DNA from 3 places in the Mesobacillus sp. MER 48 genome. Region 2 is predicted to be linked to each of the others. Evidence: riboswitches for the same ligand, from Rfam matches in the RefSeq annotation. Region 2 holds a riboswitch; each other region holds the start of a gene.

Region 1 (3,276 bases), on a different contig from region 2:
GTCTGAATTTTAAGAGCTTCAATACAATCATGGAATGTCTCAAAAGGTGTATATGGAATCTTCCATTCTTCGCATTTATCTTTTAAATAATCTCTCGCAAACACATAATCTGCCTGTTTGGCTGCTTCGAGGTCGGTCACGGAATCACCGATGACGATTTTATAGATTCCGTCCTGATCCAGATTCCTCATGATGGTTGGCTTGCAACAACCGCAATCATTTGAACATTGATCATCACAGCTGTTTGGCCATTCAATTTTTATTGATTCACCTGAGAAATCTGAGCCATTGCAAAAAATGCCTTCAATCGGCCCGAATGATTTGATGATCGGTTCAATGAAAAAGTCAATCCCGCCGCTGACAATATAGACAGGAATCCCCTCCTCTCTCGCAAAATCAAGGAAATCCTGGAACCCGGGACGAATTCTCGCATTTTTCAAGGCAAACTCTATTATTTCCTCCTTCAGGCTGACTGGAAGGAGGGAGAACATTTTCCCGACTCCTTCCCTGATGGAAATCGTACGATTCAGCACTCCTTCCTTCAGTTCTTCCCACCCATCTGGAGCAAACCGGTTCATGATGGCTATAATGTTATCCTTTTCGGTCACTGTACCATCAAAGTCACAGAAAATGACTGGGTGGCTCATTTTGCCACCGCCTTAGCCAAACCCCAAAGTTCGATTGCTGCCCTCAACTCATTGAATTCATGAGCACCTTCCTCGAGCGTTTTACCTTTAAGCACTGTGTCGATCGCCTGCCTGAAAGCTTTTCCGCCTCCCTGTGCTCCCCCGGGATGTCCATGAACACCGCCGCCAGCATTGATGATCGAATCCAGTCCGAAATCCTCGATAAGAAGGGGAACCATTCCCGGATGGATACCAGCGGATGGGACAGGGAATGTTCTCTTGAATTGGTCCTCGGCAGTCAATGCCTCAGCGATCGAAAGAGCCTGCTGTTTTTCAAGGGCGACACTGCCATAAGGAGATGGAAACAGGGAGAAATCTGCACCAGCATAGCGTAGAAGCTTCCCGAGCAGCAAAGAATGGGAAAAACCATATTCATCCGCTGCTGTAAACGCACCGCTTACCGCGGGATGCGCCATGATCGGAATGCCAATCTCATCATCTTCCCTTAGCTCCTGCAGTACATCAAGTCCGTAGGCAAAAACATTGAACAGCAATGCGTCCGCTCCCAACTCAGCTGCTTTTCTCGCCTTGTCTTTCAGCTGGGTCGTTCTGCCCGTCAGATTGGCAGCATAAAGCGTTCTGTGACCGGTAGTTTGATAGACTTCTTCAAGGACCTGTTTTCCTGACATGATTCGTTTTTCAAAAGGAGCAAGCTCATTTTCAAACAAGATTTCGTCATCCTTGATCAGGTCGACTCCGCCAAGACTTTGTTCTTTCAATTGTTTTAACAGGAATGGAAGGTCGCGGCCGATCACTCCTTTGAAGATACTCATAAGCAATGGCCTGTCATAAACACCCAGCTTATTGCGGATTCCTTCAATCCCGAATCGGGGACCTGGAAAAGTTTTTTTCAATTGATCTCCGAATTCGAGATCGACCAGCTTTATTTTTCCGTCGAGCGATAGCTTGCCAAAAACCGTTGTAAGAATTGCCGGCAAGTCTGGAGAAAAATTGATAGCCGGATAAGCGATCTTAATGGTCGCCACGGTATCAGAATTTGCGTCCAGGCCACTGCCTTCGACCGAAACCACTCTTCCCTTATGCTTTTTTAATTGTTTTTGGTCCAATTCCGGCAAATCTGTCCAGGATCCTACTGTCAAACCAAGTGCTATTCCCTCTGCTTTTTTCTCTGGGTTATGCTTAGCGTCATGGACTATGTAAGTTGCTGTAATTTCACTCATGAAAATCAATTCCTTTCAGTTAGAAAATCGATAGCGCCTTATCCAGCTCCGACAAGCGCTGGAGGGCCAGGCAGTGAAGCCGTTCTTTGAATTCATTGCCCAGTATCGAAATCGAAAAGTATAGCTGACTGCCCAGAAACGCAGAAACTGGAGACTCCGATAAAGAAGCGCTTTTTGCTTCTGCCGGCGGAGTTGAAGTTTCGGAGTTTCCAGGAGGCGACACTAGATAATTCGAAAAGCGAAGGCGACTGCCCAACTCCGACAAGCGTTGGAGGGCCTGACAGTGAAGTCGTTCTTTGACTTCATTGGCAGGACCGAAACGTCTCGAGGAGTTAGGAGCCGCAGCTAGCCAAGCGTCTCGAGGGCTGGGCACTGGAGCCAATCAAATTGTAAAAAGCATTAAAAAAACCTCTTCACAAAGAAGAGGTTAGGACGTTCACTAAACTCTTCTTATCTTTCAGCTTTCGCTGCAAGAATTAGCACCGTGCCCAGCATTATGCTGGATCGGTTGCCGGGCTTCATCGGGCTCGTCCCTCCGCCTGCTCTTGATAAGAAAATAATTTAATTAAGTTATTTAATTGGTTAAAGTGAATTTATTAATTAGGATTATGTCAGGTTCACAAATCATTGTCAATATCTTTTTTGAAAATTCCTAAGCTTTCGATTCTGCTGACTGCTTCCTTCAATCTCTTTTCAGAAGTGAGCAAGCCTACCCGAACATAGCCTTCACCATACTCGCCAAACCCAATTCCAGGTGCAACGGCAATATGGGCTTTTTCCAGAAGAAAGTCAGCAAAATCAACGGATGAGGTGAATCCTTCGGGTATCTTAAGCCAGGCAAAAAAAGACCCTTTGGGTGCAGTGACCTTCCAGCCAATACCTGTCAAACCGTCAATGAGTATGTTTCTTCTTGATTCATACAAGTCATTCAATTCTGCTACACATTCCTGTGATCCAAGCAACGCTTCGGCAGCAGCCTCCTGGATCGCACCAAACAAACTGACGTACATATGGTCCTGGAGTAAATTAATTGCAGCAATCACACTCTTGTTGCCAGCTGCAAAACCCACTCGCCATCCGGCCATATTATACGTCTTCGATAAAGTATAAATCTCGATGCCTATATCCTTGGAACCCTTTGACTGCAGAAAGCTATATGGGCGTTTTCCGTCAAAGCCAACCGCCCCATAAGCAAAATCGTGGACAACACATATATTATGTTTTTGTGCAAGATCGATTGTCTGGTCAAAGAATGCTTGATCCGCAATCGCTCCAGTGGGATTATTAGGATAATTCAAGAACATCAATTTCGCCTGGGCGAGTTCTTCGGAGCCTAACTCGGTGTAGTCAGGAAGGAAGCCATTTTCTTCTCTCAGCGGCATTTTTATCATTTCTGCCCTTGCCAGCTC
Region 2 (3,276 bases):
GTGGCCACCGCTGCCTCGATGACCCCTTTATCAATTTCGCGCAAGCTTTGCTCTACGATTCTCGCAAAGAACGGAATCGCCGCGACAGATAATGAAACAGATGCCGCAGTCGGCCCGATTGTCGTGCCGGCGATTAAATTCGCCAGCGGCAGCAGTGCGATCAACAGGATGATGAACGGAACCGAGCGGATCATATTGACGATAAAACCGGCAATGGTTTTAAATAGCTGATTTTCCAGGAACAGGCCTTTATCGGTGACAAAAAGAAGAACCCCTGTTGGCAGCCCAACAATGATCGAGACAAGGATGGAGATGCCGACCATATAAATTGTTTCAAAGAATGCTTTATTCAGTTCCGGCAGCAGTGCGACCAGGTTATCAAGCAGCATCTTCAATCACCTCCAGATTTCTTGTCCTTGCTGCGATGTATTCAATGGCCCGGTCGATTTCAAGTGTCTCGCCCGAAACTTCCATAATGAAAATTCCTAGTGGGATTTCCTGAATATACTCGATTTTGCCGTGAAGGATGTTTCCCCTCACCTTGAATTTCTGGAATACATCCGAGATGACCCCCTGCTCGGCAATCTCGCCCTGGAAATAAATCTTGATCAATTTGCCTTCCCGCTCCTTCATCAGTCTTTCCGGCAATTCGAATTGTAGGATGGAGTTGACGAAATCCTTTGTCAGCGGCTCCTGTGGATTGGCAAAAACATCGTAGACATTTCCCTCTTCAATGATTTTTCCATCTTGCATCACAGCCATTCGGTCACAAATCGTCTTGACCACTTCCATTTCATGCGTTATAAGCACGATTGTGATTCCTAACTCTCTATTAATCTTTTTAAGTAAAGATAAAATAGAGCGTGTCGTGCTTGGGTCAAGAGCGGAGGTTGCTTCATCACATAGAAGGACGGATGGATTATTCGCCAGCGCCCTGGCTATGCCAACACGCTGTTTTTGGCCGCCGGACAGCTGTGCAGGATAGACGTCTTTCTTGTCGGAAAGGCCCACCATATGTAAAAGCTCTAGCACTCTCTCATTTATCTCTGTTTTCGGAGTGCCGGCAGCTTTTAGCGCAAAAGCGATGTTTTCGCTGACTGTCTTTGCACTTACAAGATGGAAATGCTGAAAAATCATCCCTATTTTCAAACGGGCTTTCCTTAGCTCGCCCTTACTTAAAGAGGTTAGCTCCACTCCCTCAATAAAAACCTCTCCCGATGTCGGCTTCTCCAGGAGGTTCAGGCATCTCAGCAAAGAACTTTTGCCTGCGCCGCTGTATCCGACAATCCCGTAAATTTCGCCCTTTTCTACTTTTAACGAAACATCGTCAACGCCTGTCACCGATCCCTTTTTCGTGTCATATACCTTGACCAGATTCTTCACTTCAATCATTTTTGCACCCCCATTTTCACTCAATAAAAAAAGCCTCTTTCATTCAAAGAAAGAGGCATCGTAAATATCTATACGACTTATCTTTCAGAATGAAACCATTCTGTAGGAAGTGGCACCTTTCCATAAAGGAGGTTGCCGGACGTCATCGGGCCTAATCCCTCAGTCTCTCTTGATAAGTAACTTATTAAATTCATTTTGATAATTGAAATATTAAAACTCTCTGAAATATTTGTCAACAGAGTTTTTTAGTCTTTTTCAGGTTGTAATCGCTTACATCATTGGGGCTGTAAGAGAATTTATTTTCAAAAAGAAAAACCCTTGTTTACGCTAAAACAAGGGCACCATAGACGAGGGCACCGGCTATGACATACGCCGGGTGTACCTTCAGTTTTTCCATCAGGACGAAGCTGATGCCGCCAATCAGGATGGTCTGTGTCAATCCTACTCCTTCATAGGAAGAAAAAAAGAAATCATAGGTCATGACTCCCAGGAGCACCGCAATGACTGGCCGGACGACGATTGTCAGCCTTTTGACACGAGGAGAATCCTTGAATTTCATCAACAGTCCTAGCAGACCGATCATCAGAACCAGCGATGGTGCCACGGCTGCAAACACACCGACAATGGCACCGAGGATTCCGCCTTCTGAATAGCCGATATACCCGGCCATCTTGGTCGCGATTGGTCCAGGGAGTGCATTGCCCATCGCCAGTACTTCACTGAATTCATTGACCGTCATCCAATAGTATCGGTCGACGACTTCATTTTCAATCAACGGGATGGAGGCCGGCCCTCCGCCATAGCCTAAAATACCAGGAATGAAAAAGGCCAAAAATATTTGGAAATAAATCATTTCTGCTCCCCTCCCATTTGTTTCTTTTCAATTGGAGAAGAGTCTTTTTTTATTAAAGCGCCAAGCAGCAAAATGAAAATCAAGATTGCCGGATGTATATTCAAGATCTGGAGGAGCACCAGGCTGGCAATCAGCGCAATAGCTGTCCAGGCCCAGCCAAGCTTCGATTTACCCGATTTCTTAATGAAGTCCCATGTCAGGACAGCGAGCATGACGGCAACAACCGGTACAACAGCATCTGCCATTCCTTTTACCCACGGCTGATCCTTGTATGAGTTCAGAGTCGTAAGCAGGATAATCATCAGGATAATTGTCGGAATCATCGTTGCGGCCAGGGCATTGACCATGCCCAGGGTCCCGCCCACTCGATAACCGATATACCCTGCCATTTTCGTCGCGATCGGACCGGGGAGCGCATTTCCCAAAGCCAGAATATCACCGAACTCATCAGAGTCCATCCATTTATACTTATCTACCACTTCCTTATGTACGAGCGGAATCGATGACGGCCCGCCGCCATAGCCAAGGATTCCCACGCGGAAAAATGCCAGGAATAAATCTTTTTGTTTCAACACTTCACCTTCTCTTCTGTTTTTAGCCCTATGCAGTCTCTTTCTATAATTCTTATTTCTTTTATTTTATTATAGACTCATATATTGGAAACTGCATGTAAATTAAAGGGATCATATCACCGTCGGGAATCATTTATCATAATTTCCGCCATTTTATATGCACTGATTTACTGCTCAACTCATTATTTTGGCGATTTTTTCATTTTTTCGAACACTTTTTAGATTATTTCGACTAAATTTCCGGATATATCGACCACATTTTGGATTATTTCGACCACTTTTTCAAATAATTCGACCAAGTGTCCATTTTGCTCCATAAAAAAAGTACCACAGCTCCAGGCCATGATACTCTTATAATCATTTATTAAACTTAAAGATAGAAACAGATTCATTCAACTCATTGGTCAGTTTCCTCAAGTCTGTTACCTTTTTCGAAAGGTTGCCGAATGCCGATAATTG
Region 3 (3,276 bases), on a different contig from region 2:
TACGATTTTCTTGCTTTCTTCCTTGCCGCCTTCTGTTTTTTCCTCAGATGAACCGCAAGCTGCAAGTCCTGCTGTTAAAACTAATACTAAAAGTGATAATAGCCATTTTTTCAATTTCAATCTCTCCTTTATCTTTTGTCTAATTTTCTTGTAATGGAATCTCCAATAATCTGGATTAAAAATACGATGATCAAAATAATGATGGTCGCCATCAGTGTGACATCATTCCGGCTCCTTTGGAATCCTTCCATGTAGGCAAGGTTTCCAAGACCGCCTGCGCCGATGACTCCAGCCATCGCCGTATAACTTACGAGCGCAATCGCTGTGACTGTGATGCCTGACACCAAGGCAGGCATTGATTCCGGCAACAGAACCTTCCAGATGATGGTCGTCGTTTTTGCTCCCATGGATTTTGCTGCTTCAATGACTCCCTTATCAATCTCACGCAAGCCGATTTCAACCATCCTTGCGTAAAATGGTGCTGAACCGATAATCAGTGCTGGCAAGGCGGCATTTTCGCCAATCATTGATCCAACGATGAATTTTGTAAAAGGAATCAGCAGGACGATCAAAATGATGAATGGAATCGACCTGAAAATATTTACCACTGCGCTTAGTACGACATTAACCGGTTTGTTTTCCCATATATTGCCCTTTGAGGTCAAAAAGAGCAACAATCCAAGAATGGCTCCAATTATAAAGGTAGCAACAACGGAAATGGCACTCATGTATAGTGTCTCAATTGTCGCCTCCCACATGCGGTCCCAGTTAACATTCGGGAATAAAGTTTCAGCCATTCGAAATCACCTCCACGCCGACTTCATGCTGGCCGATAAATTCAATCGCACGGGCCAATTCTTCCTCTTCACCATCAAGATGGATGAATAAGGTTCCATATGAACCGTTTTGTGTCTGGGAAATCTTCCCCTGCACAATATTGACGGTGATGGCGAATTGGCGGATCAGATTGGTGATCAGCGGCTGCTCAGCACCTTCGCCTACGAATGTCAGCTGGATGACCCGTCCTTGCGGATATCGCTCCAGTAAATGGTCTACCGTTTCCTTTGTTTCCTCCGGTTCAGTCACCTGCTGGACAAACCTTTTCGTAATTGGCTGCTGCGGGTTCTTGAACACATCCAATACTGGACCAGTCTCAACGATCTTTCCGCCCTCCATGACCGCAACCCGGTGACAAATCTTACGGATGACATGCATTTCATGAGTGATCAGGACAATGGTAAGTCCCAATCTCTTATTGATATCAACGAGAAGATCCAGGATCTGGTCGGTCGTTTGCGGGTCAAGAGCTGACGTCGCTTCATCACCGAGAAGAACTTTTGGATTATTCGCCAGTGCCCTGGCGATACCGACTCTCTGCTTCTGCCCGCCGCTTAATTGAGAAGGATAAGCATCGCCGCGTCCCTCAAGACCGACAAGCGTGATCAATTCTTTTACCCTTTTGTCCCTCTCAGTTTTAGGCACTCCTGCGATTTCAAGAGGGAATGAAATATTTTCTGCAACCGTCCTTGACCAAAGAAGGTTGAAATGCTGGAAAATCATGCTGATTTCCTGTCTTGCTTTCCTTAATTCCGCACCCTTGATCCTTGAAACTTCCCTTCCTGCCACGACGACAGAACCCGAAGTTGGGATTTCAAGTCCATTCAACATGCGAATCAATGTGCTCTTACCTGCGCCGCTGTATCCAATGACGCCAAAGATTTCGCCTTCTTTCACTTCAAGGTTGACATCATCAACCGCTTTGACTTCGCCTTTTTTTGAAGGATAAATCTTTCTGGCCTTTTTTATCGTGATCAATTGACTCCCCCTCTTTTGCAACAACCATATTCTTAACTCAAAAAACCGTTGAATCTTCCATCCTAATCAGAAGGTTATCAATCTAGTTTCCCATTCCCTGCCCGTAAAAATTCAAACTTCAGGTAAAATGGGGTGCACCTTCCTGGAATAATATGCTCTTGTGAAACTCACGTCAGAACCGAACATGGTCGATTCTGGCATTAAAAAAGCCTTTCTGCAAATAAGCAGAAAGGCATAGTAATTGGCTGTATCCTTTCTCTCATCTGCCAAAGCCATCAGCTTTGAGTGAATTGGCACCGTTTCAGATAAGCAAGCTTACTGACGGTTGCCGGGTTTCATCGGGCACTTCCCTCCACCTCTCTTGATAAGAGTACGCTATTAAATTTTAAAATCGGTTTTTAGTTACGAAAGTGATTGTAGCACGGAACAAAAATGGGTGTCAATAAAATTATTTTCAAATACCTTTTGGAAGGTACTGGATATTAGGTTCTCGCCGTGACCCCTGGTACTCCAGTAGCTTTTTCAATTGCCTGCTCCAGGTCTTCGATGATGTCATCAACGTTTTCAATTCCGACAGAAAGACGGATTAAATCTTCTGGAACTCCCGCTGCCTTAAGTCCGTCTGAATCAAGCTGCTGATGAGTGGTGCTTGCAGGGTGGATGACCAGGCTCTTCGCGTCACCGACATTCGCAACATGGGACCAAAGCGTCAATGAGTTAATCAGTTTTGCTCCAGCTTCCCTGCCTCCCTCGATGCCAAAAACTACAACTGATCCTGCACCTTTTGGAAGGTATCGAACTGCCAATTGCTTATCAGGGTGAGAGTCATGCCCCGGGTAGGTGACCCAGGTAACAGCAGGATGTGCCTCCAGGTAGCCAACTACTTTAAGCGTATTGGCGACATGCTCTTTCATGCGGACATGCAATGTTTCGATTCCAAGATTGAATTGGAAAGCACTCTGCGGGCTGATGGCCGGACCAAGGTCGCGAAGCAGCTGAACCCTGGCCTTTACAATATAGGCTGCTGCCCCTATCGCTTCACTATAAACAATGTCATGGTAACTGGAGTCTGGCTCATTGAAACCAGGGAACTTCGGGGATCTCCAATCAAACTTGCCACCATCCACAATGATTCCGCCCATGACTGTGCCGTTGCCTAAAAGCCACTTGGTAGCCGAGTGTATCACGATGTCTGCGCCGTGTTCAATCGGCCGGCATAGATATGGAGTGGCAAATGTGTTATCAATGATCAACGGAACCCCAGCTTCATGGGCAACATCGGCAACTGCTTCAATGTCTAAAACCCTGAGACTTGGATTTCCGATCGTTTCCGCATAAACCGCCTTCGTTTTTGGTGTGATCGCCTTCCTGAAATTCTCCGGGTCTTCAGGATCCACAAGGTGGACATTAATCCCATATTTCGGCAAGGTTACAGCAAATAAATTATACGTCCCTCCGTAC

Evidence for each region. A riboswitch is a leader RNA that binds a small molecule or an ion and turns the genes downstream of it on or off. The one in region 2 is predicted to bind S-adenosylmethionine.
Region 1: it holds a riboswitch for S-adenosylmethionine, as region 2 does, so the genes downstream of both, mtnW (2,3-diketo-5-methylthiopentyl-1-phosphate enolase) here and M3593_RS18495 (methionine ABC transporter ATP-binding protein) in region 2, are expected to answer to the same signal.
Region 3: it holds a riboswitch for S-adenosylmethionine, as region 2 does, so the genes downstream of both, M3593_RS11735 (methionine ABC transporter ATP-binding protein) here and M3593_RS18495 (methionine ABC transporter ATP-binding protein) in region 2, are expected to answer to the same signal.

Annotation. Positions count from the first base shown of each region.
Region 1 covers NZ_JAMAUR010000002.1:262,286-265,561, reverse strand. Annotated here, with positions in the region: gene M3593_RS07535 (2-hydroxy-3-keto-5-methylthiopentenyl-1-phosphate phosphatase) at 1-647, opposite strand, end outside; gene mtnW (2,3-diketo-5-methylthiopentyl-1-phosphate enolase) at 644-1,867, opposite strand; SAM riboswitch class I at 2,315-2,422, opposite strand; gene M3593_RS07525 (pyridoxal phosphate-dependent aminotransferase) at 2,485-3,276, opposite strand, start outside.
Region 2 covers NZ_JAMAUR010000006.1:66,481-69,756, reverse strand. Annotated here, with positions in the region: gene M3593_RS18500 (methionine ABC transporter permease) at 1-389, opposite strand, end outside; gene M3593_RS18495 (methionine ABC transporter ATP-binding protein) at 379-1,392, opposite strand; SAM riboswitch class I at 1,467-1,571, opposite strand; gene M3593_RS18490 (chromate transporter) at 1,715-2,245, opposite strand; gene M3593_RS18485 (chromate transporter) at 2,242-2,817, opposite strand; gene M3593_RS18480 (methyl-accepting chemotaxis protein) at 3,175-3,276, opposite strand, start outside.
Region 3 covers NZ_JAMAUR010000003.1:48,676-51,951, forward strand. Annotated here, with positions in the region: gene M3593_RS11725 (MetQ/NlpA family ABC transporter substrate-binding protein) at 1-114, opposite strand, end outside; gene M3593_RS11730 (methionine ABC transporter permease) at 129-797, opposite strand; gene M3593_RS11735 (methionine ABC transporter ATP-binding protein) at 790-1,815, opposite strand; SAM riboswitch class I at 2,072-2,186, opposite strand; gene M3593_RS11740 (O-acetylhomoserine aminocarboxypropyltransferase/cysteine synthase family protein) at 2,298-3,276, opposite strand, start outside.